3 regions of the Lactiplantibacillus brownii genome follow, and region 2 is predicted to be linked to each of the others. Evidence: a T-box and tRNA genes for the amino acid it is inferred to sense, from the RefSeq annotation. Region 2 holds a T-box; the other regions hold tRNA genes.
What was found. A T-box is a leader RNA that pairs with one kind of tRNA and senses whether it is charged. The one in region 2 lies ahead of RA086_RS06215 (phenylalanine--tRNA ligase subunit alpha), so its partner is inferred to be a tRNA-Phe.

Region 1: it has a tRNA-Phe gene. The T-box ahead of RA086_RS06215 (phenylalanine--tRNA ligase subunit alpha) is inferred to sense a tRNA for this amino acid. The anticodon was not compared.
Region 3: it has a tRNA-Phe gene. The T-box ahead of RA086_RS06215 (phenylalanine--tRNA ligase subunit alpha) is inferred to sense a tRNA for this amino acid. The anticodon was not compared.

Annotation. Positions count from the first base shown of each region.
Region 1 is NZ_JAVCWF010000001.1:1,803,559-1,813,713, forward strand. Features, by position in the region: gene RA086_RS08415 (IS1182 family transposase) at 1-382, shown strand, start outside; gene pepF (oligoendopeptidase F) at 410-2,218, opposite strand; gene RA086_RS08425 (competence protein CoiA) at 2,292-3,377, opposite strand; gene RA086_RS08430 (adaptor protein MecA) at 3,471-4,202, opposite strand; gene spxA (transcriptional regulator SpxA) at 4,341-4,739, opposite strand; gene RA086_RS08440 (MBL fold metallo-hydrolase) at 5,030-5,773, opposite strand; gene RA086_RS08445 (antibiotic biosynthesis monooxygenase) at 5,904-6,404, shown strand; tRNA gene RA086_RS08450 (tRNA-Asp) at 6,950-7,024, opposite strand; tRNA gene RA086_RS08455 (tRNA-Met) at 7,028-7,101, opposite strand; tRNA gene RA086_RS08460 (tRNA-Glu) at 7,111-7,183, opposite strand; tRNA gene RA086_RS08465 (tRNA-Ser) at 7,205-7,292, opposite strand; tRNA gene RA086_RS08470 (tRNA-Ile) at 7,295-7,368, opposite strand; tRNA gene RA086_RS08475 (tRNA-Gly) at 7,374-7,444, opposite strand; tRNA gene RA086_RS08480 (tRNA-Phe) at 7,453-7,525, opposite strand; tRNA gene RA086_RS08485 (tRNA-Asp) at 7,558-7,632, opposite strand; tRNA gene RA086_RS08490 (tRNA-Met) at 7,636-7,709, opposite strand; tRNA gene RA086_RS08495 (tRNA-Ser) at 7,716-7,805, opposite strand; tRNA gene RA086_RS08500 (tRNA-Ile) at 7,851-7,924, opposite strand; tRNA gene RA086_RS08505 (tRNA-Met) at 7,941-8,014, opposite strand; tRNA gene RA086_RS08510 (tRNA-Pro) at 8,043-8,116, opposite strand; tRNA gene RA086_RS08515 (tRNA-Arg) at 8,122-8,195, opposite strand; tRNA gene RA086_RS08520 (tRNA-Leu) at 8,206-8,291, opposite strand; tRNA gene RA086_RS08525 (tRNA-Gly) at 8,307-8,378, opposite strand; tRNA gene RA086_RS08530 (tRNA-Thr) at 8,395-8,467, opposite strand; tRNA gene RA086_RS08535 (tRNA-Lys) at 8,566-8,638, opposite strand; tRNA gene RA086_RS08540 (tRNA-Val) at 8,641-8,713, opposite strand; rRNA gene rrf (5S ribosomal RNA) at 8,719-8,835, opposite strand; tRNA gene RA086_RS08550 (tRNA-Lys) at 8,882-8,954, opposite strand; tRNA gene RA086_RS08555 (tRNA-Val) at 8,958-9,030, opposite strand; rRNA gene rrf (5S ribosomal RNA) at 9,037-9,153, opposite strand; rRNA gene RA086_RS08565 (23S ribosomal RNA) at 9,226-10,155, opposite strand, start outside.
Region 2 is NZ_JAVCWF010000001.1:1,352,681-1,362,835, forward strand. Features, by position in the region: gene RA086_RS06170 (replication-associated recombination protein A) at 102-1,445, shown strand; gene RA086_RS06175 (response regulator transcription factor) at 1,651-2,337, shown strand; gene RA086_RS06180 (HAMP domain-containing sensor histidine kinase) at 2,337-3,977, shown strand; gene RA086_RS06185 (1,4-dihydroxy-2-naphthoate polyprenyltransferase) at 4,203-5,141, shown strand; gene yidC (membrane protein insertase YidC) at 5,331-6,260, opposite strand; gene RA086_RS06195 (acylphosphatase) at 6,324-6,596, opposite strand; gene RA086_RS06200 (TrmH family RNA methyltransferase) at 6,734-7,504, shown strand; gene RA086_RS06205 (HD domain-containing protein) at 8,015-8,521, shown strand; gene RA086_RS06210 (winged helix-turn-helix transcriptional regulator) at 8,553-8,924, shown strand; T-box leader at 8,970-9,203, shown strand; gene RA086_RS06215 (phenylalanine--tRNA ligase subunit alpha) at 9,255-10,155, shown strand, end outside.
Region 3 is NZ_JAVCWF010000001.1:1,168,211-1,178,365, reverse strand. Features, by position in the region: partial or broken gene aroA (3-phosphoshikimate 1-carboxyvinyltransferase) at 1-791, opposite strand, end outside; gene RA086_RS05235 (amino acid biosynthesis protein) at 788-1,330, opposite strand; gene aroC (chorismate synthase) at 1,332-2,501, opposite strand; gene RA086_RS05225 (MFS transporter) at 2,494-3,981, opposite strand; gene RA086_RS05220 (metallophosphoesterase family protein) at 4,579-5,415, shown strand; gene RA086_RS05215 (GNAT family N-acetyltransferase) at 5,527-6,048, shown strand; gene RA086_RS05210 (nucleoside/nucleotide kinase family protein) at 6,329-6,874, opposite strand; tRNA gene RA086_RS05205 (tRNA-Leu) at 7,005-7,089, opposite strand; tRNA gene RA086_RS05200 (tRNA-Cys) at 7,142-7,212, opposite strand; tRNA gene RA086_RS05195 (tRNA-Gln) at 7,233-7,304, opposite strand; tRNA gene RA086_RS05190 (tRNA-His) at 7,312-7,384, opposite strand; tRNA gene RA086_RS05185 (tRNA-Trp) at 7,390-7,463, opposite strand; tRNA gene RA086_RS05180 (tRNA-Tyr) at 7,472-7,554, opposite strand; tRNA gene RA086_RS05175 (tRNA-Phe) at 7,560-7,632, opposite strand; tRNA gene RA086_RS05170 (tRNA-Val) at 7,689-7,761, opposite strand; tRNA gene RA086_RS05165 (tRNA-Glu) at 7,766-7,838, opposite strand; tRNA gene RA086_RS05160 (tRNA-Ser) at 7,857-7,946, opposite strand; tRNA gene RA086_RS05155 (tRNA-Asn) at 7,964-8,036, opposite strand; rRNA gene rrf (5S ribosomal RNA) at 8,043-8,159, opposite strand; rRNA gene RA086_RS05145 (23S ribosomal RNA) at 8,232-10,155, opposite strand, start outside.

The DNA.
Region 1 (10,155 bases), 450 kb from region 2:
CGAATACTTTGAAGATCCGAAACGAGAGAAACTTGCGACAACAAAGAAAGGTAATCGCCGCCAAATAAGTATTAATTATAATTGGTTATACTTTAAAAATAGGGCTAAAGAACAACTAACTAGCAAGATTGGTCACGCATTGTATGTTCGTCGTAAGATTGAAATTGAACCGATCTTCGCTGATTTAAAGACTTACTTGAAATTCAAACGTTTTTCAGTACGTGGTCTAACTGCAACCAACAATGAGATGGGGATTGCTTTAATGGCTGAAAATCTATCGAAACTATCTAAAATTGCTGGACAACCACATCTAAAACCAAAGAAAAGTGGTGTCAATCGCCACAAACCGGCAATTGACACCACTTACTTATTTAGATTCTAGGGTTTTGTCCCAGACTCTTTTTTGACCTTATTTTTTGATCAAACTTTCAAATTCTGTTAAACGCTGTTCAAACACCTTAAAGGCCGCATCCAGATATGCTGTTTTCGTCATATCAACGCCCGCATTGCGCATCACTTCAATCGGAAATTCAGACGATCCCGCTTGTAAATAGCTCAGATACTTTTTAACCGCATCCGGTTGCTTTGTCGTGATGTGTTCCGCTAAGGTTGAAGCCGCTGCAAAGCCAGTAGCATACTGATAAACATAATAATCATAATAAAAATGTGGAATTCGCGCCCACTCATCCGCAATCTGCGGATCACTGACCACGTTGTCCCCGTAATAATGTTTGTTTAGGGCAAGATAGTGCTCTGACAGTCGATCCGCGGTAAGGGACTCCCCAGCAGCCGCCTGCGTATGCAACCATTGTTCAAACTCAGCAAACTGGGTCTGACGGTAAACGGTCCCCTTAAAACCATCGAGATAGTAATTTAAAACATATGCTCGGATTTTAGGATCAGTTTCAGTTGCCAAGAAATAGTCCGTTAACAAATTTTCATTCGTTGTCGATGCAATTTCCGCCACAAAAATCGAATAATCCCCGTATTGATAAGGCTGATGATGCGTCGTTTGGTAAGAATGCATACTGTGCCCCATTTCATGCACTAGCGTGTATAAATTATCAATATTATCCTGCCAATTAAGCAAGATATATGGCGCCGTATCATACATTCCCGAAGAATAAGCCCCGCTACGTTTGCCTTGATTTTCAACCACGTCAATCCAGCGGGAAGCAAATGCTGTCTTAACATGTTTAACGTAATCTGGTCCTAAGACTTTTAAGGCTTTAAGTGCCGTTGCTTGAGCTTGTTCGTAGGTATAGGTGAGTTCTGGTTTGCCCGTCAATGGCGTATACATATCGTACATATGTAACGCATCGACTTTTAAGATCGACTTGCGCAACGCAACATAGCGATGCAATAAGTCTAAGTGATCGTTCACCGAGTTCACTAAAGTGTCGTAGACGGTCGTTGGAATTTGATCAGTAGCCATCGCAGCCGTTCGTGCATCCGCATAATGATGGGCTTGAGCATCAAAATTATCCGCTTTCACTTGACTCGCCAAAGTTGAAGCCAGTGTCCGCCGAAACTGTGAGTAAACTTGATACAATGCACTAAAAGCTTCTCGTCTAACTGCCGGCTTAACCGAGGCCAGCAAAACGCTGTAGACACCCTGCGATAATTTAACTGGTTCGCCCTGATCATCATGAACAGTCGGAAAGTCGAAATCAGCATTGGTTAACACGCCAAAGGTCTTCGCCGAGGCATCAAAAATATCGCTTGCACCGGCTAATAGCGCTTCTTCACCTTCAGATAAAACATGGCCTTTTTGTAACCGGATCGTATCCAAAAAATGACGATAATCACGTAACTCAACATTTTCATCTAAGAATTGATCTAATTGTGCCGATGTTAATTGTAAGATTGCGGGCTCCAACCAGGCCGTTGCGGCGGAAACTTTCGCCGTTAAACTTCCAGCTTGATCATCCAAGGCCTGATTCGCGCTATTCCCCGTATCCTGATCACTCTTTAAGCTGGCGTAAACGGCCACTTTTTCCAAACGACGTGTTAAGTCTAAAACGCCTTGCACACCCGCAAGCACGGTTGTCGCTGAGTCTGTAAAAGCGGTTTTTAACGCGGCCACCGAGGCTAAACTGGCCTTTATTTTATTGACATCCGCCTCATAAGCAGCCGTCGTGGCATAGATTGGGGTCAGATCCCAGGTTAATTGAACTGGTACCGCCGCTCGAGTTGGTAGTTGTTTTGTTGCACCCATACAGGTCCCTCCAATTAAATTGATATAGACTAGCGTAACACATAATTTTATTAAACCTGATCAACAGGTTCGCTCAATGTTTTGACCAAGCCAACTGCCCCGCCTGAAGCTGCCAAACTCCCGCAACACGCCGGATCACTTTTGCGGCGGCCAACTCGGTAACTACAGCTGCAATTAATTGTGCCTGGAGCTCGTCTGATGCCAGCAAGCAAGGCCGCTGGGCCAAACATGGTGTTAAAGTTCGCCAAATTATAGCCAGTAGCTGGGCAGGTGTTCGCGTTGCCGGACCTTGGCGTAAAGTCACAAAAATATGGAGATACCAAGCTAAATAGGTGGTTTTTAGAATCGGCACTTTAGGCGCCATCATAAAGACCCAAAGTGGTAATTGCGCTAAAGTCCCGCCATGCCGATAACAATAAGTTTGTAACGTGACCATCGCTGGTTGCCGTTGTAAACGTCCCAGAATCAACCGATGTTGATAGTGCTCAAATTGTACGGGAACACGAATTGGTGGTGGAAAATTGGGCTGATAAGTCAATAATTCGGGCACCGAAACTTGTTTAGCCGCCCATCGTTGCCGCTGGTAGTTCAACCGTTCACCATCGACAACGGTCAAATTTAACAATAATTGGCCCCCATTTGCGTTCGTACACCAATAAATTAGAAAGCAGCCCCAAGCATGATGATGTTGTAGAAACTTCAATGCCTTGGCGTTAGCCCTTAATTGATGTTGATATGGCGAACCGAGTAGCCATAGCACACGATACCCATGCTCACGATAGCCTTTCGTCCGTTGCGTCAACTTTTCCACGGCGATCGGTGAGCACTGAAACTCTAAGGCCAGCGGCTGATGATTTCCGAGTTGCACCAACACATCCGGTCGTTGATGAATCGCTGGTAATCGCGCCTCTAGCTGCACCGTGTAGCCAGCCGCAGCAAACCACGCAGCTAATTGCTGCTTGCCTAATATATGTTCGGCAGTCTCACCTTCTGAAAAGGTCTCACAAGCTTGATTAGCTTTGTGTGCAAAATGCGCACTCATCACGGTCCCCCTTTTTAGCCGCACGGGCGCCTGACAACCAGGACAACGATACACACTTTTTCGATCAGCCGCGGTTGCAGCAATCAATTGTGCGGACTGATTTTCAGCCATCAACATATCTCACCATCCCCTTTAGCACTCAACTACGTAAAAGGCTGGTTGTAACCACAAAAAAAAGCCAAGCAAAATTGCTTGACTCTCAAATGTTCATTATTTGAAATAATGTCGAACCGTCTCTAAGGCCGCGTTAGACATGATCTTTTCACCATGTTCAAGTAAAACATCCGCTGTCACCTTAGTCTGGTCACCATACTCTAAAGCCACTGCGACATCATCTTTAATGACGCCGGTAGAGGACTGATCAACAAAGAAAACTAATTCTAAATAATACTTATCCCGATATTTGAATAAGTTAGAAGCTAAGCCATCTGGCCGAAAAATTTGTGCTAATGAAATCACATCTTCAAAGCTGTCGAATGCTAGTACAAATTCTTTGGTTGGTGTCTCAGGGTCATCAATATAAGGATCTAAATCATTCGTATCTTTAGTCTGATTATGTTTTACACCCTGTGGTTGATCAGTGCTATCCGTATCGGTTTGCATTAATTTACGTTTCAGATAATCTGAAACGTCATCTTGCATATCGTGGTCACTGGATTGGTTGGGCGACTGGGTCGCCTTCGAAATCGTGTCCTGCAAGTTCTCACTATTCTTACTAATAAATAACTCTAAACCGTTCCGATTTGGTAGAACTTGGAAAGTCACGGCATCGTTATCTTGGAATTGATGATCAACATCAACTTCCTCTAAAATACTATAAAAGAAACTTTCAATTTGCTTATGATTCCCTAGTAAATCTAGTACGCGAATACCGCGTTCATTGAGATCATCGTTGCCGATTAGAACTCGAATCGTATCATCATTGATTCGTTCCATCTCCATTACAGATCCACCCCTTTCTAAGTGTCAAGGGCCATAATCACTATCACAATTCTAACTTATTTCAGCGCATTGTAAAGTAATCTATCTGAAATAAAAAAATTGGCTCGTTAGAATCCTAACGCACCAATCGATTCATTTTCAACTATTTGCAATTGCTTGTGCCCGTTGAAGTTCCAACGTCCGAATTTTTCGTGGTAAGAAACGCCGAATCTCATCTTCATTGTAACCGACCTGTAACCGTTTTTCATCTAATAAGATAGGCCGTCGCAAGAGACTCGGATCCTGACTGATCAGCTCATAAAGTTGATTCAAAGACAGATCATCAATATCCAACTGTAACCGCTGGAAAGCCTTGGAACGCGTCGAAATAATCTCCTCAGTGCCATCTTCAGTCATCTGTAAAATACCTTTGATTTCGGCAATCGAGAGCGGTTCCGCAAAAAGATTCCGTTCCGTAAAATCAATTTCATGCGTCTGTAACCAAACTTTGGCTTTCCGGCATGAGGTACAACTTGGTGAAGTATATAAGGTAACCATTGAGTCTCCTCCTTTTGCGTTGCCAACAACAATTCTTTATCACAAATAATATTATACCCGTTTTATTAATTTTTGTGAATAGTTTTTATAAAAATAATCAAATGCATGTCAATAACTTTTTGAACACATTTCGATTAAATGTATTATTATTTATCGATATTCCGTTTACAAAAGGAATTATGTCATTAATTGTCTGGCGCACAATTTAGTTACAGCTTATCAAAATAATAAATATTAAGACGATTTTCCCATTAAAAAAACCAAGTCCAGGATCGACTTGGTTTTAAAAACTAACCTAATTTTAACTGTAAATATTTCTGAGCAACGACGACTTGAACACCCTCACCAGCAGTTGCTTGAGCTTCTTTGCGCAATTGTTCAAAATCAACATCTTGAGGTAAATGCGTTAATAATAACTTTTTAGCATGCGCTTCCTTCGCAATCAAACCTGATTGTGCCGAAGTCATATGCCAAATTTTGCCCGTCTTATCAGCACCAAAGTTTGTATCAGTCATCAGTAACTGTGACCCAGTCGCAAATTTAGCCAGTGACGGGATAAACGCAGTGTCAGCGGAAAAGGTCAGCTGTTCGCCAGTCGCCCGTTCAACCAGCTTGACGGCAAATGCCGGTACCGGATGCTTGGTCCGTAAAAATGTCACGTCAAATGGCCCAATTTTATTTACGACATCAGGGTGATAAGCACGCCCTTCCGTTGCACCAGCCCAAGTCAGGGCACCAAAATTAAGTGGGTCTTCTGTGTGGCCATAGATTGGCAGGATTGGCGTTTTACGGTCACCCTGGCGTAATTGCCAATAATACTGTAAAACGCCAACGTCAGCGGTGTGGTCGTGATGATAATGGGTCAATAAGACCGCGTCCAACTGTAACGGATCTAAAATTTCTTCTAGGGCATTTAATGCGCCCGAACCACAATCCAATAATAACTGATAGTTACCTGATGTGACTAAGTACGAGCTAGTACCAACGCCATCATAAGGATAACCACCGTAATAACCTAATACGGTTAACTTCATCGTTATCATTCCCTTCTGAGTCTATTTTAACGTAGCTGAAAGAAAAATTGAAACCGTTAACCTAACTTGTTTTCAATTATTTTCGAAAACACGTATAATAATAAGTGTAATAATTAAGGAGTGATATTTGATGAGTGGAAAGATTTCAGCAACATTTGGGACGCGTAAAATTCTAACCATGATCCAGCAAAAGCACGCTGATCGTGATTTACTATTAATGCAAGCCAACGCCACTGAAGATCGATACATGTTACTCGACCTATCTGGTGAAAAAACGGTTTTTTCAAGTCCAGTTTCATATGACGTCTTATTATCAAAAGGTAATGAAGACTGGCACGGTATGACTAGTTTCATCTTTATGGACTTACCTATTGAAGAACAAAAAGTTTTTAATTCAAAATTCACAGCATTTCGTGCGGATTTTGAGAAACCAAATGGGCTCAAACACTTCTGGATCTTACGAGAAGCCAAAAATGACGCTGCCTTTGTTATCGTAACGAATTGGCACAGTGATTCTGAATACGCAGTTTGGTTACGAAGTGAATCCTTTAAACCATTTGCTAAATATTTGACCCCAGACTTCGATTACCACGAAAGCCGTTATGCTTTTGTTCGTTCACTCAAGTCTTAACAGTCAGTGACACTCAAGTCGATTTCTGACTCGAGTGTTTTTTTATGGCCTATGGTAAGCCGATCTACAAATTGCAGCCAGATTGATCTGAAACGGTCCTAATACTTGGTGATCGAACGCTGTAAACACACACTGGTCTTTTTCCAAACTGGACTTACACTCGCAAGTCGAGATAGGTCCTTTTTCGCGGTCTAAGTGGCTGCCCTATCCTATCAATCAGCTTTTATCAAGGCTAAGTTTATCAATGGCCGTTTTATCTTGATTACCAACAACCGATATTTTAGAACCCCATTAATTGCAACCACTATTTAACGTTAACATGGCACGGATCGGTTCGTTCATCGTAGCTTACTGCTAAGCCTAAGTGCCTGTATGCTCATTTCTTGGCTGAAAAAGCGCCTCGTTCAGCGACCATAACTGTAAAAGCGGATGACCCCACTTGAGCCGTGATCCGCCGTGAACACTGCGATACACTAACTACTCTTGAATTAATGCTTTTTTCGAAAAAAAGAAGATTATCAATTAAGATAATCTTCTTTATAAGACGGTCCGTACGAGACTCGAACTCGTGATCTCCTGCGTGACAGGCAGGCGTCCTAAACCAACTAGACCAACGGACCAAATTGCGGGAGCAGGGTTTGAACCTGCGACCTTCGGGTTATGAGCCCGACGAGCTACCAGACTGCTCCATCCCGCGATAATGTAATGACCCCTACGGGATTCGAACCCATGTTACTGCCGTGAAAGGGCAGTGTCTTAAACCACTTGACCAAGGGGTCATATTTATAAAATGAAACTAACGGAGAAGGAGGGATTCGAACCCTCGCACCGCTTGCGCGATCTATACCCTTAGCAGGGGCACCTCTTCAGCCACTTGAGTACTTCTCCAATGGGCCTAAATGGACTCGAACCATCGACCTCACGCTTATCAGGCGTGCGCTCTCACCAACTGAGCTATAGGCCCATAAAAGCGGGTAACGAGAATCGGACTCGCGACTACAGCTTGGAAGGCTGTCGTTTTACCACTAAACTATACCCGCAACACTTATGGCGCGGGACAGAATCGAACTGCCGACACATGGAGCTTCAATCCATTGCTCTACCGACTGAGCTACCGAGCCATTTTTAGCCATAAAATATTTAATTAGTGTAACGGTCCGTACGAGACTCGAACTCGTGATCTCCTGCGTGACAGGCAGGCGTCCTAAACCAACTAGACCAACGGACCAAATTGCGGGAGCAGGGTTTGAACCTGCGACCTTCGGGTTATGAGCCCGACGAGCTACCAGACTGCTCCATCCCGCGATAATAAGGAGGATGAGAGATTCGAACTCTCGCGTGGTTTGACCCACCTGACGGTTTTCAAGACCGTTCCCTTCAGCCAGACTTGGGTAATCCTCCATTTAAAAAAGTATAACTAGGAACTTGTCCACTATAATTAGTAGATGGACCTTGTAGGACTCGAACCTACGACCGAACGGTTATGAGCCGTTTGCTCTAACCAACTGAGCTAAAGGTCCGAGCTCTTTATTCCTATCGCGGCAGGGGGAATCGAACCCTCGACCTCCCGGGTATGAACCGGACGCTCTAGCCAGCTGAGCTACACCGCGATCTGTTAAATAATCAAAGATTATCTAATCGGGAAGACAGGATTCGAACCTGCGACCCCCTGGTCCCAAACCAGGTGCTCTACCAAGCTGAGCTACTTCCCGTTATATGCACCCAGTAGGAGTCGAACCTACAACCTTCTGATTCGTAGTCAGACACTCTATCCAATTGCGCTATGGGTGCTTCATAAAAGTGCCGAGGACCGGGATCGAACCGGTACGGTTATCACTAACCGCAGGATTTTAAGTCCTGTGCGTCTGCCAATTCCGCCACCCCGGCAACACTTTTGGTAAAAGCGGAAGACGAGATTCGAACTCGCGACCCCCACCATGGCAAGGTGATGTTCTACCACTGAACTACTTCCGCATAATTATTCAGTTAATGCCGACTAGAGGATTCGAACCTCCGACCCCCTGTTTACAAGACAGATGCTCTGCCAACTGAGCTAAGTCGGCATAAGTTGATGATTAACACAACTATAATATCATATCATGCCAAGATATATAAATCAACAAAAACTTGTAAAACTTTATCATGAAACGAACCGTGATAATGAGCCGTGACAGGCTCGAACTGTCGACCCTCTGATTAAAAGTCAGATGCTCTACCAACTGAGCTAACGGCTCAATGGAGGATACAGGGCTCGAACCTGTGACCCTCTGCTTGTAAGGCAGACGCTCTCCCAACTGAGCTAATCCTCCATGATGCATGGCAACGTCCTACCCTCGCAAGGAGCGATCCCCTAACTACTCTCGGCGCTAAAAAGCTTAACTTCTGTGTTCGATATGGAAACAGGTGTATCCTTTCCGCTATCGCTACCACACTATTGGAACTAATATTCAAATGTAACATTTAACCTCGCGGTTAAATGAGCCGTGACAGGTTCGAACTGTCGACCCTCTGATTAAAAGTCAGATGCTCTACCAACTGAGCTAACGGCTCAAATGGAGGATACAGGGCTCGAACCTGTGACCCTCTGCTTGTAAGGCAGACGCTCTCCCAACTGAGCTAATCCTCCAAAATCGCATGGCAACGTCCTACCCTCGCAGGGAGCGATCCCCCAACTACTCTCGGCGCTAAGAAGCTTAACTTCTGTGTTCGACATGGGAACAGGTGTATCCTTCTTGCCATCGTCGCCACACTATTGAGAACTTGTGCCCTCAAAACTAGCTAATATCAAATAATTTCTCCTATGAACCTGAACACCAATTGCTTGGTTAAGTCCTCGACCGATTAGTATTAGTCCGCTTCACACGTCACCGTGCTGCCACTTCTAACCTATCTACCTGATCATCTTTCAGGGGTCTTACTTCCATATAGGAATGGGAAATCTCATCTCGAGGTCTGTTTCACACTTAGATGCTTTCAGCGTTTATCAGATCCATACGTAGCTACCCAGCGATGCGCCTGGCGGCACAACTGGTACACCAGAGGTATGTCCATCCCGGTCCTCTCGTACTAAGGACAGCTCCTCTCAAATTTCCTACGCCCGCGACGGATAGGGACCGAACTGTCTCACGACGTTCTGAACCCAGCTCGCGTACCGCTTTAATGGGCGAACAGCCCAACCCTTGGGACCGACTACAGCCCCAGGATGCGATGAGCCGACATCGAGGTGCCAAACCTCCCCGTCGATGTGGACTCTTGGGGGAGATAAGCCTGTTATCCCCAGGGTAGCTTTTATCCGTTGAGCGATGGCCCTTCCATACGGTACCACCGGATCACTAAGCCCGACTTTCGTCCCTGCTCGACCTGTCTGTCTCGCAGTCAAGCTCCCTTGTGCCTTTACACTCTGCGAATGATTTCCAACCATTCTGAGGGAACCTTTGGGCGCCTCCGTTACTTTTTAGGAGGCGACCGCCCCAGTCAAACTGCCCACCTGACACTGTCTCCCGCCACGATTAGTGGCGCGGGTTAGAGTGGTCATACAGCGAGGGTAGTATCCCACCAACGCCTCCACCGAAACTAGCGTTCCGGTTTCTATGGCTCCTACCTATCCTGTACAAGCTGTACAAACACTCAATATCAAGCTACAGTAAAGCTCCATGGGGTCTTTCCGTCCTGTCGCGGGTAGTCCGCATCTTCACGGACAATATAATTTCACCGAGTCTCTCGTTGAGACAGTGCCCAGATCGTTACGCCT
Region 2 (10,155 bases):
GCACCTTAACCAACGTGACTAGTCGCACAGAACTGAGAATTTTGTCACGAACATTTGTTTGCGTTATAATTGTTGTAATGACTTAATCGGAGGTGTTGGCATTGCGCCAAGAATCATTATTTAATCCTGAGCACGCGGCTAGTAGTCCCTTAGCTTATCGTGTGCGACCAACCACTTTAGATGGTTTTAAAGGGCAGGAGCATTTACTGGGACCGGGCAAAATGTTACGCCAACTCATCGCAGAAGATCAGTTGCCATCATTGATCTTTTGGGGACCACCCGGTGTTGGTAAAACGACATTGGCGGAAATTATCGCGCAGCAGACCAAGTCGCATTTTATCACATTTAGTGCGGTGACTAGCGGCATCAAGGAAATTCGAAAAATTATGGATGAAGCTGAAGCCAATCGCGATTTCGGCGAGAAGACCCTAGTTTTTATTGATGAAATTCACCGATTCAATAAAGCCCAGCAAGATGCTTTCTTGCCATATGTTGAGCGGGGGAGTATCACGCTGATTGGGGCGACTACTGAAAATCCATCCTTTGAGATCAATGCTGCCTTACTTTCGCGATGCAAGGTGTTGGTCCTTAAAGAATTAACAACTGAGGCATTGAAACAAGTTTTGCAAGCCGCCCTAGACAATCCAAATGGTTTCCAAAAGTTAACGATTAAGAAACAGCCGGATACGCTGGAATTGATTGCTGAGTTTGCGAATGGGGATGCCCGAGTGGCGTTGAATACGCTTGAGATGGCAGTCCTAAATGGTGAACGTGAGGGACAAACTGTGACGGTCACTGCCGCAGGACTCCATCAGCTTATTAATACAAAATCATTACGCTATGATAAAAATGGTGAAGAACATTATAATTTGATTTCAGCATTGCACAAATCTATGCGTAATAGTGATGTCGACGCGGCAATCTATTGGTTGATGCGGATGCTAGCTGGCGGGGAAGACCCCTTATACATTGCGCGGCGCTTGATTCGTTTTGCGAGTGAAGATATCGGTTTAGCTGACCGGCAAGCATTGCCATTGACGGTGGCAGTATTTCAAGCCTGCCAACTGATTGGCATGCCAGAATGCGATGTAAATTTGACAGAAGCAGTGACCTACTTGGCTTTAGCACCGAAATCAAACGCGCTGTACGCTGCCAAGTCTGCGGCACAGGCAGATGTCAAAGCCAAGGGAAATTTGCCAGTACCGTTACAGATTCGGAATGCACCGACGAAATTAATGAAAGAATTGGGTTATGGCGACCACTATCAGTATGCCCATGATACAGCGGCCAAATTAACGTCGATGACCACGATGCCGCCGGAACTTCAAGGCCAGACTTATTATGAACCAACGAATCAAGGTCAAGAGAAAGCTTGGCAACAGCGCTTAGCGGCTATCAAAAATTGGCATCGTGAACATCCACAGTCGGATGAGTCGTCATCGTAGGTCACACCGAACTTCAAAATTGCAATTAAACGTCAACCGGTTAAAATGAGAACTGCATGAAGGCTTGGCAAAATTTCAGGTGTAGGAAATTTACCGTATTCATGGTAAAATAACATGTTGTACATGTTTGTTGAGAATCCTTCTCATTAAACACGGCGTCGCACGATTGTTAGATAAGTTGAATATTAGGAGTGACTAAAAGTAAATGAGTCGAATATTAATTATTGAGGATGAAAAAAATCTCGCTCGGTTTGTCGAACTGGAATTAAAGCATGAAGGTTACGACATTCAGGTTGAGTACAATGGCCGCAAAGGATTGGACGCAGCATTAGGTGAAGACTTTGATGCCATCCTTTTAGACTTAATGTTACCCGAATTAAACGGGCTAGAAGTTTGTCGGCGGGTGCGGGAAGTTAAAAACACCCCAATTATCATGATGACCGCACGTGACTCCGTTATTGATCGCGTTTCCGGCTTAGATCATGGGGCCGATGATTATATCGTTAAGCCATTTGCCATTGAAGAATTGTTGGCACGCTTACGGGCGTTATTACGGCGGATCGACTTGGAAAGTGAACAACAAAACACTAAGCAAACAACGGTGACCTATAAAGATTTAACGATTGAAAAGGAAAACTTAGTCGTTAAGCGTGGTGATGAAGTCATCAACTTGACGAAGCGGGAATACGAATTATTATTAACCTTAATGGAAAATATTAATGTCGTTTTGGCTCGTGATGTCTTGTTAAATAAAGTTTGGGGTTATGAATCCGAAGTTGAAACCAATGTTGTCGATGTTTATATTCGTTACTTACGGAATAAAATCGATCGCCCTGGCGAAAAGAGTTACATCCAAACAGTTCGTGGGACTGGATACGTGATTCGGTCGTAATGACTGACGAAAATCAAACGAACACAACGCAACATAAACGTTGGTCGTTGAAATGGAAATGGGCGCTCGGGACCGCAATCGGAACCGCGCTCATTTTTATTTGTTTTTCACTGCTGGTTTATAAGAGTTTCACGAACCTCTTAATCCGGCAAGAACAACGCGATGTTGCCAGTGCCGTGTCGACGATTCAGCAGTCGTTGCGGACAGAATCAACCGGGCTGACTATCAAGTCGGTAGCCGCAAAACTGCAACCAGAAGCAAACGTTGAACCGGCCGATGGCATGTCAGCCCGTAAGCAGGGCGCACTACAAACGAGGTTCTTTTCTGATTCAGAGTTGACGGCGTTATCGCGGACAAATTTAGCGGTAACGGTTTATGATCCGGAAGGTATTACACTCTACATTTCACGAAAAGATAGTCATGAATTTCAAAAAAGTTCGAGTCGCATGATTCAAACGGTCGGACGTGGCCATGACTCAGAATTAGTGGGACGTGCACCAATCCATGCAGCGGGCAGCCACAAGTTAATCGGTTATGCGCAAGTCACAGACAGTTTGGCTGATTATCACAATACGACGCACAATTTAATGTGGATCTTTATTGTGATGACGTTGATTGCCATTTTTGGGGCCACGTTGTTAGGTTACTTCTTAGCTGCCTTTTTATTACGGCCAATGAGAAAGATCACGAAGACCATCAACGCGGTCAATGCCGATCCTCAAACAGATTCACGAGTACCAGACTTGAATCGTAACGATGAATTATCTGATTTAGCCGTGCTATTTAATGACATGCTGGATCAAATGCAGCGCTATATTACGCAGCAGCAGCAATTTGTTGAAGATGTTTCACATGAATTACGGACACCGGTTGCCATTATTCAAGGACATATGGAACTCTTGAATCGCTGGGGCAAGGATGATCCTAAGGTATTGGCTGAATCCTTATCAGCGAGTTTATCCGAAACTCAACGGATGCAAAGCTTGGTCCAAGAGATGCTTGATCTATCGCGGGCAGAACAGTTGGAAATCAACTTTAGTCATGAAACGACGGATGTCCAAAAATTGGTCACCCAGGCGTTCAATGACTTCAAGATGATTCATCCTGACTTCACGTTTACCTTTGACGATGATGTGAAGCAGCCAGTTTATGCGCAGATCTATCGGAATCATTTGGAACAAATCCTGATTATTTTACTGGACAATGCGGTGAAATATTCCACGAAACGCAAAGAAATTCATTTATCGTTATCAACAGACATTCGTTATATTGAAGTTGCGGTCCAAGATTTCGGTGAAGGTATTTCAAAAGACAACCTTGATCGGGTTTTCAACCGGTTCTATCGGGTGGATAAGGCTCGTAGCCGTGATAAGGGGGGCAATGGCCTCGGTTTATCAATTGCCCAACGATTAGTTGAAGGCTACCATGGTCGGATTAGTGTGGAGTCAGTTGTCGGGCAGGGGTCGATTTTTCGATTCCATTTACCAATTTTAAAAGATCCTCAGTTGTTGGCTAAGGCGGAAGCCGACACGGATGCCGTTGAAAAGATTGCCAAGTCAGAACGACCAGCTGGAATTCGTCCCGCAGTCACTGACAAAGATGAGCCACCACTGGATGATCATGAACATGATGCGAAATAGTGCCATTAAAGTGCTTGGAATGAAATTTCCAGGCACTTTTTTTTGGTCGACTATTAATCAGCAACCAGCCAGGCGAGAACCTGGTCCCAACTGATGAATGGCTTTGTTTGTTCAAATAAAATCACTTGAAACGGTTTTCACAAATAAGAAAGACTGTTATAGTGGAATAGCAATCATTTTATTTGGGGGGCGTAACAGTTGTCTAACGAAACAACTTATCGGCCAATGACTTTCAAGATATTCTTGCAATTCATTCGGCTGAATGCGAAAGCGGCCAGTGTCGTGCCGTATTTCATCGGAATTTTATTTTCAATTTATTATTTTCACGCCTTTAATTGGGTCAATTCACTGATTTATTTAATTGCACAAGTTGCGATTGCGTTGTTTGTGACTGGCTTTAATAATGTTCAGGATTATTTTTTAGCGGTCGATCTCCATTATCGTGACACCTATAATATTATTGGACGGGAGCACTTATCACCAAAACGGTCCTTACATTTGGTATTAGGGATGTTAGCGACTGCCATTATTTTAGGCCTCGTCTTGGTCTTTAAAACGAATTTGCTATTATTATTCATGGGTGCTGCAGCGATTGGGGTTGCCATTTTCTACACGTATGGGCCAGTGCCGTTCTCCCGTTTTCCACTTGGAGAGTTATTATCAGGGACAGTTGAAGGCTTTGGGGTCTTTTTCCTTGCGGTTTACATGAATGTGGCGACGCCCGTTTTGATGGGCTTTACCTTTGACTGGCCTCAATTTGCGGTCGTTGGTAATCTGCAAAACATCTTGGTCATGATCTTGGTCGGTATGCCAAACATTTTCTTGGTTTCAAACATTATGTTAGCTGACAACATCTGTGATTTAGATCAAGATGTGCGCAACAAACGTTACACGGTGCCTTATTATATTGGCAAACCGCGGGCGTTGAAAACTTATGACACGCTAGCTTTATTAGCCTACGTGCCAGTGGTTGTGAGTGTGGCGTTACAACTATTACCGATTTATCAATTATTAGTTTTATTAGTCTTACCAAAAATTCTTAAGAATATTAAAGCCTTTAATGCGGTCCAAGTGAAGGAAACCACCTTTAATACTGCGCCTCAAAACTTGATGTTATTTCAAGGAATGCAGTTATTAGGGTTAATTATCGGAATAATCTTTTAAATTGGAAGTGTCCAGAAATGGGCGCTTTTTTTGCGCGCTTTGTGTCGTAGTGTTCCTATTTTAAAAATAGGGTCATCTCCGTGGATCAGGACGTTCGCTGTGAGGCAGGCTTCAGGGTGATAGCGACAAAAATAGCACCAAAAAACGTCACCGGCCAAATTGGCAAGTGACGTTTTTTAGTGTTTTGATTTAATGATGATGGCGCTGTTGTTTCCCAGCGTTTCGACCTTCATTTGGATGAGCATTTCGATTAGTTGAATTGTTATTGCTAATCGGTTGTTCCGTTGCTTTAATTGGTTTAGCAGCTGTTGGTGTTGGCGTCTTAATCGGGTGCTTCTTTAATTCTTCTTCAACTTCACGACGAATCCGTGGGCGGAAGTAGTTAATAATCAAAGTTTGTAAGCAGGCGAATAAGCCACCAACGAAGAAGTAGAGGCCTAAACCAGCTGGCGCAGACATAGTCACAAATAAAATCATGACGGGACTGACAACCAACATGGTGCGCATCGTTTTCTTCTGTTCGTCAGGAATCCCAATCATTGATAAGTAGCCTTGAGCTAAGTAGGATAGGAAAGCCAGCACTGCAAGCAAGAAACTAGAATGTCCTAAGGCAATCCCCATGAACTTTGCGCTTGAAAGTTCTGGTGAGTAACGAATGGCATAATACAAGGCTGAGAACACTGGAAATTGAATCAATAGTGGTAAACAGCCGATCCCACCGGTCATACTAATGCCATTGGCCTTATAAAGGGTCATCATGTCGTTGCTGGCGGCTGCTTTTTCTTCTTGGGTCTTCGCAGCTTTTTGTCGTTCTTGAATCACTGCTAATTGTGGCTTAACAGCAGACATTTTTTCTTGTTGGTAGGTTGATTTCCGTTGTTGATTGATCATCATTGGCAACAAGATTAAGCGGACGATAACGGTCAAACCAATAATGGCCCAGCCGTAGTTATTGCCAAATAGTTGCGCCAACCATTGCATGACCGCCTGACCTGGTCGTGCTAAGTAATCGTAAACGAAGCCATACGGTTTACCATTTTTAACCTGAACACAGCCACTTAGAAAGAACACTAAACTAGATAGTGCCACCGTGACGGTGAGGGCTTTTTTATTTTTCACTAGATATTAATCCCCTTTATTTTAGTCATATAAACATGATGATACTAGAGACGGTAAGGGATTTCAATTGGTTATCCGAAAATTATGATAATTTTGTGGCTCAACATCATGAACGATCAACTTGGTCACTTTGCCAAAATCAGTTGGTGATTGTTTAATCACATCAATAAAAACTTGAACGCGTTGATCTTCGCCTTCTGCTTCAATGAACACCGAACCATCCATTAAATTGCGAACGATGCCGTTCACACCACATTTATCGGCGGCCACTTTAGTTGCCCAGCGGAATCCGACACCTTGCACACGACCGCTGGCTTGGAGTGTTACTGCACGCATATTGTCACTTCCTTTTAAATAAAAACAGTCTGGTTCGCTAACCACGACCATACTAATATAATAGCATGGAAATTCCCACCAAGCGATATGCTATACTTATCATTAATTAAACCGAGCAGAATAGGAAGTACATGAGCATGGAAAAAATAAATTCACTACAGAATGTGCACGTTAAAGCCTGGAAGAAGTTGCAAACGAAAAAGGGACGTAAACAACAAGGCTATTATTTATTGGATGGTTGGCATTTAGTCAATGAAGCTGTTAAAGCCAAGGTCTCAATCAAAACCTTACTGATTACGGGCAAACAACTGGAACTGAAGCCTGATTTGACACATTTCCCAGCTGTGATTGAAATTTCAGACGAAGTTGCTAGCCACATCAGCGCAACGGTGACACCCCAAGGCGTATTTGCCTTGGCAGTGCTCCCAAAGCCCAGTGATGATCCATTAGCAACTGTAGATTTAAGTCGGCCTTGGCTGTTGTTAGACAACGTCCAAGATCCTGGTAATATTGGCACGATGGTTCGAACCGCGGATGCAGCTGGCTTTGGCGGGGTAGCTTTTGGGACTGGGACGGTTGATATTCATCAGCCTAAAGTTGAACGCGCTATGCAGGGGAGCCAATTCCATTTACAGTTGATCAGCACAGATTTACGTGATTTGGTCAAATTATTACAAGCGCAAGGCAAGCCAGTTTATGGCTCAGAATTGAATCCTGAAGCCGCTCAGTATTTGGACGTTAAGGCCCCAGCAAGTTTTGGCCTAATCATGGGTAATGAAGGCAACGGGATGAGTGACGATCTCTTGGCATTGACTGACCAAAATCTCTATATCCCACTCAAAGGTCAAGCGGAATCATTAAATGTGGCGATTGCCGCCGGAATTTTAATGTTCGGGCTTTATCGTTAGGCAGCGGTAGTGTCTATCATGCGACTTAGCTTGCCGCTCCGGTTGGTCTGGATTGATGCTGGAACGTGTGGTCCTCACACTCTAGAAAAATTTCACCACTGAGCATTGTCCAGCCCGCCCTGAGCTAAATAATGAGTCCAATTTTATGTCAGGTTCTGATTTTACTGGGGCCTAGTTTAAAATCACTATTTAACGTCGGAGTGGACCAGCTCGTTTGCCGTGTCGAGACACTTAGCTGGGCGGGTTTTCCCAGGTTAGTGTCTGGCCGACTTTTAAGACGTGGGCTTCGGCTTGAAAGCGCCCTGCAGACCGCTTTTTGGCTGCAGGTCTGCCTCACAGCAAACGTGCTGGTCAACGGAGACGGGCAAACCAAGCAGATGCTTATAGCCATCGTCACCAACTGACATCAAAAAACGATTAATTAGAATTATGTCCGAATTGAACAAAATACTTTCAAAGTTACTTACTTTTTAGTAGAATAACCGTAGATATTAGTAAAGGGAGCTTTCAATGAAAACCAATGTTTGGAAACAAGATTCCGAGTACGTGGCGCTTGTCGCCGACCTGTTGGCTCAACCAGCTGTTCAACGTTTAGCTGATTTCACGCAACACCATCATTCGAATCGTTTAGATCATTCAATTGCAGTTTCATATGATAGTTACTTATTGGCAAAAAAGTGGCACCTCAATACGACAGCGGTAGCTCGTGGTGGGCTATTGCATGACTTGTTTTATTATGATTGGCGCGAAACTAAGTTTGACTTAGGGTCGCATGCCTTTATTCATCCACGCGTGGCTTTACGCAACGCCGAAAAGTTAACTAAATTAACCCCGATGGAAAAGGATATCATTTTAAAGCATATGTTTGGGGCAACGTTGGCCCTGCCTAAGTATCGTGAAAGTTTGTTAGTTTCTCTAGTCGATGATTACGAAGCAGAACATGAATTTTTTGGACCATTACGTACCAAGGTGGCCAAGCAATTAGATCGGTTCCGGGGGAAGATTTCCGCCGGTTAGACCGAGAGCAGGATTTTTGGAGGTCATGCAAATGTCAGAAATGATGCTAGATACGGTTGAAGACACGACCGTTGAATCCGAATTCGAACTGTGTCCCAAATTTGAAAAAACGTTTTCTATTTTAGGTAAAAAATGGAATGGTTTGATTATTGACGTTTTACTCGAAGATGGTCCACAACGCTTTAAGAATTTAGCGCGCCGCATTCCAAAATGTAGTGACCGGGTTTTAGTGGTTCGTCTAAAAGAACTGGAAGCAAATGGCATCGTTAGTCGCGTGACCCATTGTGATTCCGCTTTGATCGAATACCGGTTAACGGACAAGGGCGCTGATTTGAAACAAGTGATGGAAACTGTTCATCATTGGTCAGATAAGTGGTACAGTCCCGCAGAATCCTGTCGATAGGGCTTGACGCTGTGGTCACTTTGCCATAAACTGACAGAGTAGATAGAAAAAGCTTTGATGAGAAGTAGTAGTTAGTGGCGGCGTCTCAGGGAAGAGTGTCATCGATTGTAAGCACTCTGGCGATTAAAACTAATGAATTCACTCTTTGAGCTGAAATTGGACGTTTAGAAAACAAAACTATTTCCGGTATCCGGCCGTTATTCGGTGAAAGTGCGTTTTAACTTGGTTTTTGCCAAGTTTAGCGAACAAGGGTGGTACCGCGATGACCTCGTCCCTTTTAGGATGAGGTCTTTTTTGTGTCTAAATGTATTATAAATTGGAGGGAACCATATGAGTTTACAAGATCGGTTAACCGAGTTACGCGACCAAGGCTTAGCAGATATTAAGTCAGCGGACGTTTTAAAAAAGGTCAACCAAGTTAAGGTTGATTTGCTCGGTAAGAAAGGTCCCATTACGGAAGTTTTACGCGGTATGCGTGATTTAACACCGGATGAGCGACCAAAAGTTGGGGCCTACGCTAACGAAGTTCGTGATAAGTTACAGGCCGCCATCGATCATCGACGTGAAGAACTAGAATTGGCTGCCCAAAATAAGCAGTTAGTCGCTGAAAAGCTAGATGTCACATTACCTGGTCGTCAAGTGCCCCAAGGCCAACCCCATGTGATCACGCAAATCATTACGGAACTAGAAGATTTATTTATGGGAATGGGCTATCAGATCGTTGATGGCGATGAAGTTGAAGAAGATTACTATAACTTCGAACGACTGAATTTACCTAAAGATCATCCCGCTCGCGATATGCAAGATACCTTTTATATTACGAAAGAAATTTTACTGCGGACCCAAACTTCCGCTGATCAACCGCGTTCCCTTGAAAATCACGATTTTTCAAAAGGACCGTTGAAAGTTTTGTCTCCAGGTCGGGTTTATCGTCGCGATACCGATGATGCGACACATTCACATCAATTCCATCAAATCGAAGGCTTAGTGGTCGATAAACATATCACGATGGCTGATTTGAAAGGAACCTTGGTTTTGGTGGCGAACGAGTTGTTCGGTGACCAATTTGAAGTCCGCTTACGACCAAGCTACTTCCCATTTACGGAACCCTCCGTTGAAGCCGATGTCACTTGCTTTAACTGTAACGGGAAGGGTTGTGCCGTCTGCAAACAAACTGGTTGGATCGAAGTTTTAGGGGCTGGGATGGTTCATCCACGCGTTCTGGAGATGT
Region 3 (10,155 bases), 180 kb from region 2:
GTGCGCGTTGGATTAAGTCCAACCCGTTTCAATGTGATTTTCGAACCCGGCACGATACTCGCGGCCGTGATGAAAAACGCTGCTTATGACAGGTCACCTGGAACCGTCACCGTCTGTCCCTGAAGTTGCGGCTGCGGTTGCACGGTAATCGTGCGGTGATCAACGGCCGTCGTAATTTTGGCCCCAAACGCGTTGAGTAACCGTTCCGTATGGTCTCTGGTCGGTAACTGTTCAACGATCGTGCTAGGTGTCTTTGCTTGTAATGCTGCCAAGATCAAAGCACTTTTAACTTGCGCACTGGCAACCGTCATATCGTAATGTGTTCCCTGTAAAGGCCGGCCATGAATCGTCACTGGCAAATGGCCGTCAGTTAGCGTCAGCTCAGCTCCCATCGTTTGTAACGGTTCGCTAACTCGCGCCATCGGCCGTTGACTTAACGACGCATCACCAATCAACGTACTGTCGAAGGCTTGTCCGGCCAATAGCCCCATTAGCAAACGGGTCGCAGTCCCTGCGTTTCCCATTTGTAAGGCTTTTTTTGGCGCAATGAGTCCCGTTAAGCCACGCCCCTGGACTTGAACCGTCGTCGCTTGCCGCGTGATTTGGACACCTACCTGCTGTAGCGCCGTTAAGGTCGAGAGACAATCCGCCGCAGGCAAAAAATGCTGAATCGTGGTCATGCCATGACTGATGGCGCCGATCATTAAACTACGATGGGAAATACTCTTATCCCCCGGAACAGTCAAGCTGCCATGGAGACCCCTTGCCGGTCTCGTGATTAATGTTTTCATTTAATTGTCTCCTCATTAATTTGATAAACACACCACACCATCGCAGGTGCCAGTTGTTTGATAAGCCGTTCTTGTGGCGTTAAAGTCACATTTTTTAAATTAGTCAACACATAAGCGGCGCGATTTTGTTGATAAGCCTGATACGCTAAGTACTTACTACTAGCCGTCTGAATCGTCACTGGTTGCACGATCCGTTGTAGCAACTGGGCGGTCGCGGCATGTGTGTAACCGATCCGATTATCGGCATCTAACCGTTGCACCACGACTAGCGGGTCTAATTGCGTGATGAAACAATCCTTTAACGTTAATTGCGCCAGTAACGCGTAATGCACATCTCCCCAGCTGGCTTGCAACGTCGTCGATTTAAAAGCCGCCGGAATAAGCAACCAATCCCCCGCATAAGCCGCTAAATGCGTTAAGATTGTTTCAAAACTCGGATGACCAATGAGTTCAAAGTGGCTTTGCGGATGTGCTTGCTGATAAGTGATTGCGGCCGCAAAACTATCCGTAGCTGCGGGTCCAAGGGTATGCAAGCGCATGTTAATAATCCCGCAATTCAGTGCGGTATGTCTTCAACATGGCTTGCAATCGAGTCAGATTACTGCCATCAAACGTGGCCGTGATTGCGCGAGCTAATTCAATCGCAACCACACTTTCAACCACGATTGAAGCGGGCACGATTGCCGTGGTATCGGAACGTTCCACACTGGCTTTCTTAACCTCTTTGGTTTGAATATCCACACTTTGTAACGGTTTGTATAAGGTTGGGATGGGCTTCATCGCCGCTTTCAAAATAATTGGCATCCCATTGGTCATCCCGCCTTCAAAACCGCCCAAATGATTCGATAACCGCGACCAGCCATTTTCAGCATCCCAATCAATTTCGTCCATGACCTGACTGCCGTAATGGGCTGCCGCGTCAAAGCCATCGCCAATTTCTACCCCCTTCATTGCGTTCACACCCATCACCGCTGCAGCAAGCTGACCATCAAGTTTCGTTTGCCAATTAGTGTAACTGCCTAGTCCCGCGGGTACGTTCTCAGCCACGACTCGAATAACACCACCAAGCGTATCCCCAGCTTTTTTCGTCGCCATAATCAACTCATGGATTGCGGCGACCTGATCTGAACTTGCCAAACGCAAGTCGTTTTGTGCCACGGCATGCGTCAGGGTAGCCACATCTAACTCATCCGCTGGGTCCACTTTAATGGCCCCAATTTGTTGCACATAACCGACTAATTGGATCTCTAATTGCGCTAAAAGTTGCTTGCAAATTTGACCAATTGCCACTCGCATCGCCGTTTCACGTGCTGAGGAACGCTCTAACACATTTCGCAGATCTCGATGACCATATTTCATACCACCAACCAAATCAGCGTGTCCTGGTCGTGGTCGGGTCACCCGACGCAAGGTATTTTCAGGCGTTGCGGGACTGACCGGGTCCATAATCTGCTGCCAATGAGCATGATCCCGGTTTTGAATCGTCAACGCAATCGGCGATCCCAAGGTCACGCCATGCCGTAAACCACCCGTAATCGTCACCATGTCATGTTCGATCTGTTGGCGATTACCGCGGCCAAAGCCGCCTTGCCGAGCGGTTAAGCCAGCATTAATGGCATCGATATCTAATTTTAATCCGGCCGGTATGCCGGTTAAGATCCCAGTAAGTTCCGGGCCATGTGATTCCCCGGCAGTCATGTAATCAATCATTTGAAAGTTCCTCCTTAGTTGACTTCGGCGTTGGCTGAGCCGCTGCCTGCGTGTTGCGCTGTGTTTGGTAATCGCGTGAATTGGCCATAATAGCTTGGTAAATCGCTTGTAGATATGGCGTGTGCGCTGCCTTTCGACTCTGTGATGCCACGCGGTCCAGAACGATTGTTTCACGTTTAGCATCTAAAACTGGTAATTGTGAAGCTTGTTTTAACTCACCAATCACGGTCACCGTTTCAAACCGTTGATTGAGTAATTTCACGATTTGTTGATCAATCTGATTGATTTGCCGGCGCTCGTGGGCTAATGATCGGCTAGGCCCCAGTGCCCACACGGTTAAGAGCACCAAAGCCAAGCCAGCAAAACCAATGACTAAGTCAAAACGCATTGCAGCGCCAATACTTTGTTTGGACAACCAGCCGGTGATCAGTGGGATCGTGAACGAAGCAACACTCCCACAAGTGAAGTAGAGCCCCGTCATGCGCCCTTTGATCCGTGGGTAAAGTTTGAGTAACAAGTTCACCCCAACTTGTAGCACCCCACCAGCCGCCGCGAAACCGAATATAAACGAGGCCAGCATTGATAGCCAGGCCCAATGCGTCTCACTGACAACGAGCAACGCCACTAACGAAATCACATTCATCGGAATTAGCAAGTGCTTTTCCGCTAACCCTAACCGTAATAGTAAGAAAATAACTAAGACGCCGGTGATTGAACCGATGCTGTAAAGCGATAAGAGTAAATGTGCCACGACTTGGTGGTAGCCCATTTCCGTAGTGACAAACAAGCTGATCCATTGCGTGTATAAAATCATGAGGGCCATTGAAGTGTAACCGTAACCGGCCAGACCAATCGTTGCTAACCAGCGGCGCAGCTTGGACAACCCCGCAGCCGTTTCCGCAGTTTGGGCATCGGCTTGATTTTTAGCGGGAAAGGCTTGGCGATTAAGAAACCAGAAGTTAACGATTAAAATGGCTGCCGGTAACATGAAGGACCAGCCATACCACAATTGCTTGGCTTCAAGGCTCACGACCAGTAACGGCAAAACGAATTCGCCAACTGAGATAAAGGCCTTCAATAAAATGTTCGCCGACCCTTGTTTACCGCCCATTTCGATGAAAGTTGTGTAAGTTCCTGAATCCAACGCTGAATTCGCAATTCCGGCTAACATCGCTAATGCGTAGGCGACCTGAATATTTTTCACGAACGCCATGCCTACGAAAAAGATTAAGTAGCTCAGCATGCCAATATTTACAAAAACTTTACGACCATAGCGATCGGATAGACTACCGAAAATAAAGTATGCTAACAAACGACCAATGCCCACACCTGAAACTACGTATGAAACTGTCGCAATCGGGGTTTGCCAATGCTGACTCAAGGCCTGCATGTTTTGTGCTAAGATAATGAGGCCCAAGCCGTGTACTAAGTAGTTTAAGTACAGGCTCGCTGATAATTGACGCCGAGTTGATTTACTCATGATGTCACTCCTTCTCAATTTGCAACTGAAATTACGGGTAAAAAAACGCCAGCTAGATTATGAAAATCTAGCTGGCGCTAAGCCATTCAGTATTTGAACGGGTAATATCATCCCAGCTAGACTTTCAACGTGTCTAGCTGGCCAAGACAAATCTGACTTCGCTAACCTTAGACACGGACGTGTGGACGTCCGCATCTAAGAAACCGATCCGGACGTTACCTAAAGTAATAGAAGCCGAAATAATACGCGTTAGTTGGTAATAGCTGAGTCATAATAATCTGTCCTTTCCGTTAAGTTGTTGTTTATATTAAAACATTCTCATTTTAAGATGTCAATACTAATTTCATTTTAATCTAATTCTTTCACAACTCTTTTCAAACAGTATGCTAAAATAAAAGCCGTTGCTATCACAAGGATAACAACGACCTCGAAACGAATTGGCTTGAATATACGTGCTAATATATTACTTCGTTTCAAAACTATTATAACAGATTTTATGGCGATTGTATTTACTCGGCCATAACATGCTAACCATTTCTTATCAATAGTGAAGTTTACTTACTTATGACATGAATTTGTGTTCAAAGGAGTCTTTTTATGCCAAAAATTGCTATTTTATCTGACATTCATGGCAATGCCACCGCACTTGAAGCGGTGCTTGCGGATGCTCAATCTCAACAAGTCACAGACTACTGGACCGTTGGTGATAATACGGTTCGCGGTCCCGAATCTGAACGCTGTATGCAGTTGTTAGATCAAGTCCACCCCACTGCCGCAGTGCTCGGCAATCATGAGCAAAATTATCAAAAGGTGTTGCACGCTGATCCAACAACCTTTACCAAACCGAAACAAATCATGGCCACAATTTTAACGGCTTATGATCACCAACAATTAAGTACAACCCACTTTCAACAACTATTGCAACTACCAATGACGCAAACCAAGCAAGTAGGCCCGCTTACGATTCGTTTACAACATGTGTTGCCGAATTTCGTCAGTGGTCATAGTCTAGCACCCACAGAAGCCCAAGCAAACTTCGATCAAGCGACGACTGGTGAACCCGATATCGTGATCTATGCTCATACTCACCAACCCATCATGCGTTATTCAACTCGTGGTCAATTGATTTTAAACGCCGGGACGATTGGCTTACCAACAGCGGTCCGCCCAGCGCTAAGACAACCTCGGGCGATGTATTTAATTCTAACGATTGATGACCAAGGCTTACAGGCCATTGATTATCGGCGCGTCGATTTCGATTGGCAACGGGCCATTCAGATTGCTACTGCCAACAACTTGCCCTATTTGGACTTCTATGCGGCTACCTTACGAACGAATGCTTACCAATACACCCCTAGTGCGGTTGCCGCTTACAATATCAAGCATCAGTTGGCTGCGCAAGCTCGAGCTATTTTAATGAAATTGGGTTCATGAAAAAAAGCTGAGAAAACGAGAGAAAATAGTTTCATTCTGGCTTCATTTCTGTATACTGTTAAAGTCAGCCGTTTTTATGACGGTTGGTTTTAAGAGAGGAGCCACAGAACAATGTATTTTAAGAAAGCAACTTTAGACGATATCGACGCCATTATTGATATTTTAAGTGATGGTCGCAACCAATTGGCAGAAGCTGGCGTCAACCAATGGCAAGGTGACTACCCATCACGCAAGCAAATCACCGCAGATATTATGCAAGGTGCTGCGTATTTATTCAACTCAGACGATGACGCAACGGTTGGCGCAGTCGCCGTTGTGCCTTCGCCAGACGCGACTTACGATACTGCGAAGGCAGATTGGCTGAATACGACAGGTCCCTATGTTGTCATTCACCGGGTCGCCATCCATTCTAATCATGCTGGTCACGGCTACGCAACCCAACTATTTGAGAAAATTATTGCGCACATCACAAAGGAACACCCTGAAATTCAGAGTGTCCGGATTGATACACACGCTGATAACCATGCCATGCAACATTTAATTGATAAAATGCAATTTAAACGTGTTGGCGAAATGGTCGGCGTTTACCATTTAGATGACGTTTGTTACGTTTATGAAAAATTGATCAAGTAACCACGAAGTCCCTGCACTAGTCTGGCTAACAGCCGCTATTGCAGGGATTTCTGTATTCATTTTGAAGTTTCTATAGCTTGAGAGTCAATTTTAAGTATAGCCAGGCCCAGTGACTGAATGAAGATTCGCGCACACTGTCGAATTCAGACATTGGACAACGGTTACATTTTCTTAAAAGCACGGTCGCCTACTCGATTTATTTGTATGCGCCAACTATGACAATTAACAGACACTTCAGACAGCTATTCAGCTTACTTTCCCCTGTCTAGTGCATGGATTCCTAAATGACATTAAAGCCTTTTAGCTGAGTAATTTGTTCCGCTGTGCTAGCAGTGCCATCCAAGACATAATCAGCTGTAGCTGAGACAAGCTGGTCATGTGCTAAAAACAGTGGTCGAACCTCATTCAAATACGTTCTCGTCCAAGTCATAATCTCGTTTTGACTACTTTCGGAAAAGTCTCTGATTAATCGTCTGGCAAATGCAATATCTAGTGGCGTTCGTAAATAGATGACCGTCTCTATATAAGGTCTTAACACAGCATGAACATAGCCAAATGGAAAATCAATCAAAATAACGCTAAACTGATTAGTCTCCATCGCTAATACTAAGTCTGTCATTAACGCTGTAATATCATATTGATTGACCGCTTCATGAAAATTCGCCACCATTTGATTGACGGTTGGCGCAGACGGTAATGCATCAATACTATAATCATCAAACGACAGGACACAGACATTATCAATGCATTGGCTTAAAGCAGTCACCAATGTCGTCTTCCCGCCTGCTGTGACCCCACTAATCACGATAACTTTTGTTTTACTCATATCGATACCGACCTCCTCTTACGATCTCCAATCATCTAGCAAAAAATTAAATAATTATCGATGATCCTTTAAAATAGTTTTTTTGTAAAAAAAAAGTAGTAACGTAATAAATACGTTACTACTACAATGATACCGGCGATCGGGGTCGAACCGATACTCCCTCAACGGGAACTGGATTTTGAGTCCAGCGCGTCTGCCAATTCCGCCACGCCGGCATAATAAAGAATTGGACTTATTGCTGATTAGGTTACTATTCCCATCAGGAAAAGGTGGTAACCGGATTTGAACCGGTGATGAAGGTTTTGCAGACCTCTGCCTTACCACTTGGCTATACCACCATCATTTTGCCCAACCCAAATTGGGTTAGCTGGATTCGAACCAGCGCATGATGGAGTCAAAGTCCATTGCCTTACCACTTGGCTATAACCCAATCAAAGGGCGGTATGTGGGAATCGAACCCACGCGTGCCGGAGCCACAATCCGGTGCGTTAACCACTTCGCCAATACCGCCATCATGGCAGGGATAGTAGGAGTTGAACCCACATCGATGGTTTTGGAGACCATTGTTCTACCATTGAACTATATCCCTATGAAAAATGGAGGGGAGTGGATTCGAACCACCGAACCCGAAGGAGCGGATTTACAGTCCGCCGCGTTTAGCCAGACTTCGCTACCCCTCCATAAATGGCGCGGGACGGAATCGAACCGCCGACACATGGAGCTTCAATCCATTGCTCTACCGACTGAGCTACCGAGCCAAAATCTTTCATGATGAAGTTTATTAAATTTTTCTGATGAATGAAATCTCATCATATGGAGGATACAGGGCTCGAACCTGTGACCCTCTGCTTGTAAGGCAGACGCTCTCCCAACTGAGCTAATCCTCCATGATGACCCCTACGGGATTCGAACCCATGTTACTGCCGTGAAAGGGCAGTGTCTTAAACCACTTGACCAAGGGGTCATATAGTATCTAACTTAACGGAGAGTAAGGGATTCGAACCCTTGAAACAGGTATAACCCGTTTACAGCATTTCCAATGCTGCTCCTTCAGCCACTCGGACAACTCTCCATGGCTTACGTAGATAACTCCGACAGGCGGGCTCGAACCGTCGACATCTTGATTAACAGTCAAGCGCTCTACCAACTGAGCTATGTCGGAATATTCGCATGGCAACGTCCTACCCTCGCAGGGAGCGATCCCCCAACTACTCTCGGCGCTAAGAAGCTTAACTTCTGTGTTCGACATGGGAACAGGTGTATCCTTCTTGCCATCGTCGCCACACTATTGAGAACTTGTGCCCTCAAAACTAGCTAATATCAAATAATTTCTCCTATGAACCTGAACACCAATTGCTTGGTTAAGTCCTCGACCGATTAGTATTAGTCCGCTTCACACGTCACCGTGCTGCCACTTCTAACCTATCTACCTGATCATCTTTCAGGGGTCTTACTTCCATATAGGAATGGGAAATCTCATCTCGAGGTCTGTTTCACACTTAGATGCTTTCAGCGTTTATCAGATCCATACGTAGCTACCCAGCGATGCGCCTGGCGGCACAACTGGTACACCAGAGGTATGTCCATCCCGGTCCTCTCGTACTAAGGACAGCTCCTCTCAAATTTCCTACGCCCGCGACGGATAGGGACCGAACTGTCTCACGACGTTCTGAACCCAGCTCGCGTACCGCTTTAATGGGCGAACAGCCCAACCCTTGGGACCGACTACAGCCCCAGGATGCGATGAGCCGACATCGAGGTGCCAAACCTCCCCGTCGATGTGGACTCTTGGGGGAGATAAGCCTGTTATCCCCAGGGTAGCTTTTATCCGTTGAGCGATGGCCCTTCCATACGGTACCACCGGATCACTAAGCCCGACTTTCGTCCCTGCTCGACCTGTCTGTCTCGCAGTCAAGCTCCCTTGTGCCTTTACACTCTGCGAATGATTTCCAACCATTCTGAGGGAACCTTTGGGCGCCTCCGTTACTTTTTAGGAGGCGACCGCCCCAGTCAAACTGCCCACCTGACACTGTCTCCCGCCACGATTAGTGGCGCGGGTTAGAGTGGTCATACAGCGAGGGTAGTATCCCACCAACGCCTCCACCGAAACTAGCGTTCCGGTTTCTATGGCTCCTACCTATCCTGTACAAGCTGTACAAACACTCAATATCAAGCTACAGTAAAGCTCCATGGGGTCTTTCCGTCCTGTCGCGGGTAGTCCGCATCTTCACGGACAATATAATTTCACCGAGTCTCTCGTTGAGACAGTGCCCAGATCGTTACGCCTTTCGTGCGGGTCGGAACTTACCCGACAAGGAATTTCGCTACCTTAGGACCGTTATAGTTACGGCCGCCGTTTACTGGGGCTTCAATTCTGAGCTTCGCCGAAGCTAACCCATCCTTTTAACCTTCCAGCACCGGGCAGGCGTCAGCCCCTATACGTCATCTTACGATTTTGCAGAGACCTGTGTTTTTGATAAACAGTCGCCTGGGCCTATTCACTGCGGCTGATCTTTCGATCAGCACCCCTTCTCCCGAAGTTACGGGGTCATTTTGCCGAGTTCCTTAACGAGAGTTCACTCGCTCACCTTAGGATTCTCTCCTCGACTACCTGTGTTGGTTTGCGGTACGGGTAGTTAAATACTCACTAGAAGCTTTTCTCGGCAGTGTGACATCAGACGCTTCGCTACTAAATTTCGCTCCCCATCGCAACTTGTCCTTAAAGTGAAAAGCATTTGACTCTTCACAAGACTTGTTGTTTGGACATTCTAATCCAACAGAATGCACATCTTAGCCTACTGCGTCCCTCCATCGTTCAAACGCATTTAACTAGTACAGGAATATCAACCTGTTATCCATCGTCTACGCCTCTCGGCCTCGACTTAGGTCCCGACTAACCCTGGGAGGACGAGCCTTCCCCAGGAAACCTTAGTCATTCGGTGGATGGGATTCTCACCCATCTTTCGCTACTCATACCGGCATTCTCACTTCTAAGCGCTCCACAAGTCCTTACAGTCTTGCTTCACCGCCCTTAGAACGCTCTCCTATCACGTGACCTAATGGTCACATCCACAGTTTCGGTAGTATACTTAGCCCCGGTACATTTTCGGCGCAGGATCACTCGACTAGTGAGCTATTACGCACTCTTTAAATGGTGGCTGCTTCTGAGCCAACATCCTAGTTGTCTATGCAACTCCACATCCTTTTCCACTTAGTATACATTTAGGGACCTTAACTGGTGATCTGGGCTGTTCCCCTTTCGACGGTGGATCTTATCACTC